DNA from 3 places in the Marinobacter lacisalsi genome. Region 1 is predicted to be linked to each of the others. Evidence: predicted binding sites of a transcription regulator. Region 1 holds the regulator's gene; each other region holds the start of a gene.

Region 1 (2,266 bases):
TACTTGGCATCACCGCCAGCCACAATCTTTCCGACGTGTTGTCCGGGGAATGCGATCTCCGTGATGTACTGATCAATGGCCCGGGCGGCATCAAGATTGTCCCCGCCTCCTCCGGCACCCAGCGCATGACCCAGCTGTCACCCATGGAGCATGCGGGCCTGATCAACGCCTTCAGCGAGCTGGGTGATCAGATCGACGTGCTGATTGTGGATACCGCTGCCGGCATTTCCGAAGGCGTGGTCAGTTTCCTGCGAGCCTCCCAGGAACTGTTGCTGGTTGTCTGTGACGAACCGACCTCCATCACCGACGCCTACGCCCTGATCAAGCTGATGAACCGCGACTATGGCGTCAACCGCTTCCGTATCCTTGCCAATCAGGTCCGCAACGAACAGGAAGGCAAACATCTGTTCGGTAAACTGACCCGGGTCACCGAGCGCTTCCTGGATGTTGCACTACAATATGTAGGCATGGTTCCTTACGATGAGGCAGTGCGCAAGGCGGTTCAGCGGCAGCGCGCCGTGCTGGACGCCTACCCCAGGGCAAAGGCCTCGCTGGCCATCAAGGCGCTGGCGGAACAGGTCGACAGCTGGCCGCTACCTTCATCCCCCCGGGGGCATCTGGAGTTCTTCGTGGAGCGCCTGGTAAGCACAAACGCCTGATCCAATCCTGTTGTATGGGTTAACCGGATACATGACATTGGCCAGAAGTCTCGGAATCTATCATCAAACCGGTCGGCGCGATGCCCATCAACTGGTGGAGCAGCATGCGCCGCTGGTCAAGAAAATCGCCCTGCACCTGATGGCCCGGCTACCGGACTCGGTACAGCTCGAGGACCTGATGCAGGCTGGCATGATGGGCCTGCTCGAAGCCGCCGCCAAGTACCAGTCGGACCGGGGCGCCTCCTTTGAGACCTATGCCGGCATCCGCATTCGCGGTGCTATTGTCGATGAAATCCGCAAGGGTGACTGGGTACCGCGTTCCGTCCATCGCAATGCCCGCCGGGTGTCCGCCGCCATCAAGATGGTGGAGGACCGGGAAGGTCGGGAAGCCCTGGATCACGAGGTGGCGGACGAGCTGGGAATGACGTTGTCCGCTTACCATGCCTGCCTCAGTGATGCCAATTCCGGACGACTTTTTTCCCTGGATGAACTCAATGAATCCGGAGACCTGCCGATACACGAACAGGAAGCTTCGGATAATCCCCTGGACGAGGTTTCGGGTGCCGCTTTCCGGCGTAATCTGGCAGCCGCCATCGAGGAACTGCCGGAGCGTGAGAAGCTGGTCCTCGGCCTGTATTACCAGGAAGAGCTGAACCTGAAGGAGATTGGCGCGGTACTGGGCGTCAGTGAGAGCCGGGTCAGCCAGATCCACAGCCAGGCCGCGTTGCGGTTGCGGGGGCGCCTTTCAGAATGGCAGGCATCTGACGCCGGAACACAGTAGCGTGCCCCTTAACAGGTTGCTGAACGACTGAGCAAGCTGACGGCACAAGCCGCAGAGCGGAATGTCGCGCGATAACACATTGAAACGGTAAGCAACGCTGAGGCTGCTAGAATGACGCCATCAGCCGGGAAACCGGCGGCGGTAAAGCGGTGTCATCCGTGTTTTCCAGGTCCGTGACGATTCGGGCCCGGCCATTATTCCAGCGACGACCAACTGGAGGTCCCATTGGACAAGAACATGAAAATTCTCATTGTGGACGATTTCTCCACAATGCGGCGGATTATCAAGAACCTGCTGCGTGACCTCGGGTTTACCAATACCGATGAGGCGGATGACGGTAATACGGCGCTGCCCATGCTTCGTTCCGGAAAGTACGACTTTCTGGTGACGGACTGGAACATGCCAGGCATGTCCGGGTTCGATCTCCTCAAGGAAGTTCGCGCCGACGAACAGCTCAAGGACCTGCCGATCCTGATGGTGACTGCGGAAGCCAAGCGCGACCAGATCGTCGCGGCTGCCCAGGCTGGGGTAAACGGTTATGTCGTCAAACCGTTCACGGCCGCTGTACTCAAGGAGAAGATCGAAAAGATCTTCGAGCGTATTGAGTAGAGCGCCAGAAGCGCTTTGAAACCTGAACAGACAGTCTGGATGTGCTCCCATGAGCGAAGACAAACAAAACGGCTCCCACCTGGATCCTGAAACCACCAGCCAGCTGAAAGAGCAGGCCAATGAGTTGGCGAAACAGGTCAATGCCGGTGATTATGCCAGGGCGATGTCCCTGATCAACGACCTGAGCGAAGTGAGGGACCAGAGTCTCTATCGTGAA
Region 2 (2,266 bases), on a different contig from region 1:
ATTTCGGTGGTCCGCTGGTCCAGTTGCTCGATACGCTGCGCACCATCCTGCACGTCGTCATTCAAGGACCGGATGCCCTCAACCGCGTTCCGGGCCAGCCCTTCACCGTTGTCGGCAGCCCGGGCGGTATCCGCTGATTTGCGGGTGGTGGAAACCGCATTCTCGCGGACCTGTACCGCCGATGCAGCCATTTCCGTGGTGGCACTGGCCACCTGATCGGTGTTGTCCTTCTGGGCCAGCACCTCCCGATCGGTGGTTTCCGCCTTGGCGGCGATGGTCCTGGCCGCCGACTCGACCTGTGCGGCATTGTCCATAACCGTATGCATGCTTTCCCGGATCTTGCTCACCATCCGGTTAAATGCCCGGGACACCGCACCAATCTCGTCGTTCCGGGTCACGTCCAGTTCGAGGGACAGGTCGGAGTTGCGGGAAATCTCATCCATACGATCATGCAGGCGACGAAGACGGGAAAATACCAGCCGTCCGAGAAATACCGTTGTCAGCACGAAAATAACGGCAAAAATGAGAACCTGGATACCACCATTCATCACCAGTTGGCGCTGCAGCTGGGCGTCACTTTCGGCGAGGGAATAGTCCACCCGGATCGCTCCCAGCACATCGCCTTCCTGGGCCTGGTGACATCCGAGACAGTTCACCCCCTGGTAATCAGCGCTGGCCACCACAGGCTCGATCATGGTGTACACCCGGCCCTGTTCATTCTCGGTATACAGCTCGACCTTCTCCCCCTCCAGGGCTCGCAGATCCTCAGGTTGCCGGCGCTGCTCGTCGGCGTTGCCGGCACCATACATGGCGTTGAGCTGATCACTGCGGATGACACGGACATCCAGCACGTCTTCCGGGGCTGTCACCTTGTCCCGCAACACCTCACGGTTACCGATGGTGCCGGTGACCATCATGGTGTTCAGCCCGTCAAAATAGGACTTCGCCAGACCCTCCACATATTTCTGACTGAACTCTTCCACATGGGCCCGCTGGGAATGGGCACTGTAGGCAAGCGTAAAAACCAGGATCACGGAAAAGGCCAGGGCTAACGCCACAAGCAGCAGGAAACGAATTGAATAGTGTTTTTTCATAGGGACTCGGCGATCAGGAAGCGACTACATCGTATGACGGCTATCTGACGGATAACTTTATAGATATGCGTCAATATTTAAATGATCTGGATCAGGGATCCATCAGTCAGCAGGCCTGAAAATACCGAAGAGGAGTGATCCATTCGTCACAGAGGCACCACCGCAGCGCTTCTCCCTGCCAAAATGCGTTACCTGACCGTCACACGCCCTGCTTGAATTGCCTTTCCAGCACACCCATCGTTATCGACAAGAGGTTCAGACATCATGGACTTCCAATCTTCCCGGATAACGGAGGCATCATGAAAACCCGCACCTTTGGTAACACGGATATCGAAGTGACCCCGGTCGGCCTTGGCACCTGGGCCATTGGTGGCTGGATGTGGGGCGGCACCGATGAGGCTCAATCCATCGACACCATTCACGCCGCCATCGACCAGGGCATTGCGCTGGTGGATACGGCGCCGGTCTATGGTTTCGGGCGCTCCGAGGAAATCGTCGGCAAGGCCCTGGCCGGCGGTCGCCGAGACAAGGTTGCACTGGCCACCAAGGTGGCCCTTAATTGGGACGATGATGAAAATGTTGTCAGGGATGCAAGGGCAAACCGCATCCAGCAGGAAGTGGAAGACTCCCTGCGCCGCCTCCAGACAGACACCATTGATATCTACCAGATCCATTGGCCAGACCCTGCCACGCCCATGGAAGAAACCGCCAAGGCCATGGAGAAGCTGCTCAGGGACGGCAAGATTCGGGCAATCGGAGTCAGCAACTTCACACCGGAGCAGATGGATGAGTTCCGCAAGTTCGCGCCGCTTCACAGCCTGCAGCCACCCTATAACCTGTTTGAGCGCGACATTGAGGACAGCATCCTGCCCTACTGCCGAAACACGGATCTGGCCACCATCACCTACGGTGGTCTCTGCCGGGGCCTGCTCTCCGGAAAAATGAGCCGGAACAGCCGGTTTGAAGGAGATGACCTGCGCAATAACGACCCCAAGTTCCAGGGCGATCGCTTTAACCAGTACCTCGGCGCAGTGGATGCGCTGGATCAGTATGCCAGGGACAAGTTCGACAAGAACGTGCTGGCACTGGCACTGCGTTGGCTGATCGATCAGCCCGGGGTGACCACGGCGCTGTGGGGTGCCCGCCGGCCGGACCAGCTGAAACCGATATCA
Region 3 (2,266 bases), 290 kb from region 1:
CCTGAGCCAGGCCATGCCGCACCACAACGCCGAGGTCTCCGGTGGCGCCACTATGATAGAAGCGCGGCTGATGGTTCATCACCCCGCCACAGGAGCGGAAGTTCCAGGCCAGCACATCCCAGCCCTCGGACAGCAGGGCCCGGGCCAGCCCCAGAACGTAGGGGCGGCGGCTGTGCCCCTCCAGCCCGTGGGAGATCACCACCAGCCGGTCTGACCCCTGGCGATACCAGTCCAGCCAGAGCTCATCGTCATCCGGGGTTGGTATCGCTTCCACCACCGGATCATGCAATGCCACACGCCGGAACAGACTCGGCCAGATGGACTGGGCATGACCATTGCGAAGCCATAAGGGTGCGCGATAGGGAGCCGCGGGGGCCGGGGCAACCAGGGACGTTTCTATGCTATCGGAAACCGCTGATTCAGACATGGATACTTTTTCGATTCCTGTGTTTTCAGGGGCTTGACCCCACCCCCCAAAGATCTTAATATGCGCGCCATCTCGACGCCAATCCCCGATAGCTCAGTTGGTAGAGCAACGGACTGTTAATCCGTTTGTCGCTGGTTCGAGCCCAGCTCGGGGAGCCATATTCAGGAAAGCCGCCACCTTTTACAAGGGTGGCGGTTTTTTTTGTTCGGGCCTCGCATAAGTGCTTTTTCAGAACTAAAAAACCCCGGAAACCTGTGCTTCCGGGGTTTTTTGTGTCGGGTCAAAAAAGCCGATTATGATCCGGCATCCAGTGAGCGACCTTCAGGCAACTGAAGGAGAGGCTACATGACCCGGAGCCGGTCCGAATCGATTATCACCCTCGGATTTCTGAACCAGGAAAAAAATCAGCACGAGACCGACGAGAGGAACCAGCGCAATCAGCTGCCACCACCCGGAACGGCCAGTATCGTGAAGACGACGAGCGCCATAAGCCAGGTGGGGGATGAGTGAAGCCAGCGCGAATAGACCACTAAGGGCCGGGAAGCCGATAAAAGCATCCACGATACTCAAGACGATATAGACGACAATATAGAACAGAAAAAACATCCAGAACTGTTCGCGCGTCGCCCTGCCACTAAAGTCCCCAAAACGCCTGTATCCGTCGAGAAAGTGTTCCACTTGATCAATGTCCTTATCAATAATGAATTCCAGCCCTGGCTAAGGGCCATCGTTGAAGTGCAAACATGCATTGGGAAAACCATTACGTCCAGTTTACTTTCCAGAAATGTGAAGCATTTCCGGGAGGGACCTGTATAGCAGACGCTTCCCAAATGGCTTTATGCCGCTCCGGAAAACACTCACGCCACTTTAAATCGTCAGCCACTTCCGCAAGCCCGGGCTTTCACCAGGCGCCCGGACTGTCATGTAAATGTCACATTAACCCACTCAAGAACCGGGCCACGGGGTCGTTACACAGCGTACACCCCAGCGATCGTCACCAGGAGTAAACCATTCCCATGGCCCTGTTTTCCCGAAGTATCCTTGCCCGCGTGCTTTCCGTTGTCGTGGCTGCAAACCTGTTGGTCGCTATCTGCGCCCTGGTCTATTTCAGCTACTCACTGAACTCGAACCGTGAGTATCACGCTCTGGCAAGCGAGGAGATGGTTCACGCCCTGGAGGCGGAAAACATCCTCAATCACTTCAAGACCCAGGTCCAGGAATGGAAGAACGTGCTGATCCGGGGCAAAGACGATAATCAGCGCACCAAGTACTGGCGACAGTTTCAGGAGCAGGAAGCTGCCATCCAGCGGGCCCTGGACACCCTGATCCCCCAGCTGGCGGAAGGCGAAGCCAGAACGCTCATGGGTCAGTTTCGCGACGCCCATCAACAAATGGGCCGGGCCTATCGGAAGGGCTTCGAGGACTTTACCGAAGCCGACTACGACCACAGGGCCGGCGACCAGGCGGTACAGGGCATAGACCGGGAACCGGCGCAGTTAATCGACGAGGCCTCGTCACTGATTCGCGAACAGGCACTGAACCACGCTTCAGAGCTGAATCAGTCGGTCAGCCGAAACACCACACTGATCGGAGCGCTGATGTTCCTGTCTATCGCCGCAGGCACAGTGATCTGCATCCTGATCATTTCCCACACCGTGGTGCGCCCGGTTCGCACGCTCACCGGCCAACTGCACCGTCTGAGCGAGGGCGACCTTTCCGACCCGGCCACCCTCAAACGCCAGGATGAACTGGGCCGACTGGCCGATGCTGCCCGTAGTCTGCATGCGTTCCTGGCTGATACCGGCGCTCTCATGGGACGATTTGCCGAGCAACTGGCTA

Evidence for each region. The regulator FliA, encoded in region 1, starts transcription of late flagellar genes. The targets are predictions, from matches to a motif close to CTAAAGTTTNNNNNNNNNNNGCCGNTAA.
Region 2: the regulator FliA is predicted to act here: its motif matches at 1,128-1,155, upstream of ACFOZ5_RS14750 (methyl-accepting chemotaxis protein).
Region 3: the regulator FliA is predicted to act here: its motif matches at 1,372-1,399, upstream of ACFOZ5_RS07215 (methyl-accepting chemotaxis protein).

Annotation. Positions count from the first base shown of each region.
Region 1 covers NZ_JBHSDI010000010.1:13,697-15,962, forward strand. Annotated here, with positions in the region: gene ACFOZ5_RS05950 (MinD/ParA family protein) at 1-659, shown strand, start outside; gene ACFOZ5_RS05955 (RNA polymerase sigma factor FliA) at 691-1,440, shown strand; gene cheY (chemotaxis response regulator CheY) at 1,666-2,049, shown strand; gene ACFOZ5_RS05965 (protein phosphatase CheZ) at 2,099-2,266, shown strand, end outside.
Region 2 covers NZ_JBHSDI010000054.1:4,347-6,612, forward strand. Annotated here, with positions in the region: gene ACFOZ5_RS14750 (methyl-accepting chemotaxis protein) at 1-1,094, opposite strand, end outside; gene ACFOZ5_RS14755 (aldo/keto reductase) at 1,394-2,266, shown strand, end outside.
Region 3 covers NZ_JBHSDI010000010.1:300,642-302,907, reverse strand. Annotated here, with positions in the region: gene ACFOZ5_RS07230 (YheT family hydrolase) at 1-427, opposite strand, end outside; tRNA gene ACFOZ5_RS07225 (tRNA-Asn) at 510-585, shown strand; gene ACFOZ5_RS07220 (DUF805 domain-containing protein) at 749-1,105, opposite strand; gene ACFOZ5_RS07215 (methyl-accepting chemotaxis protein) at 1,444-2,266, shown strand, end outside.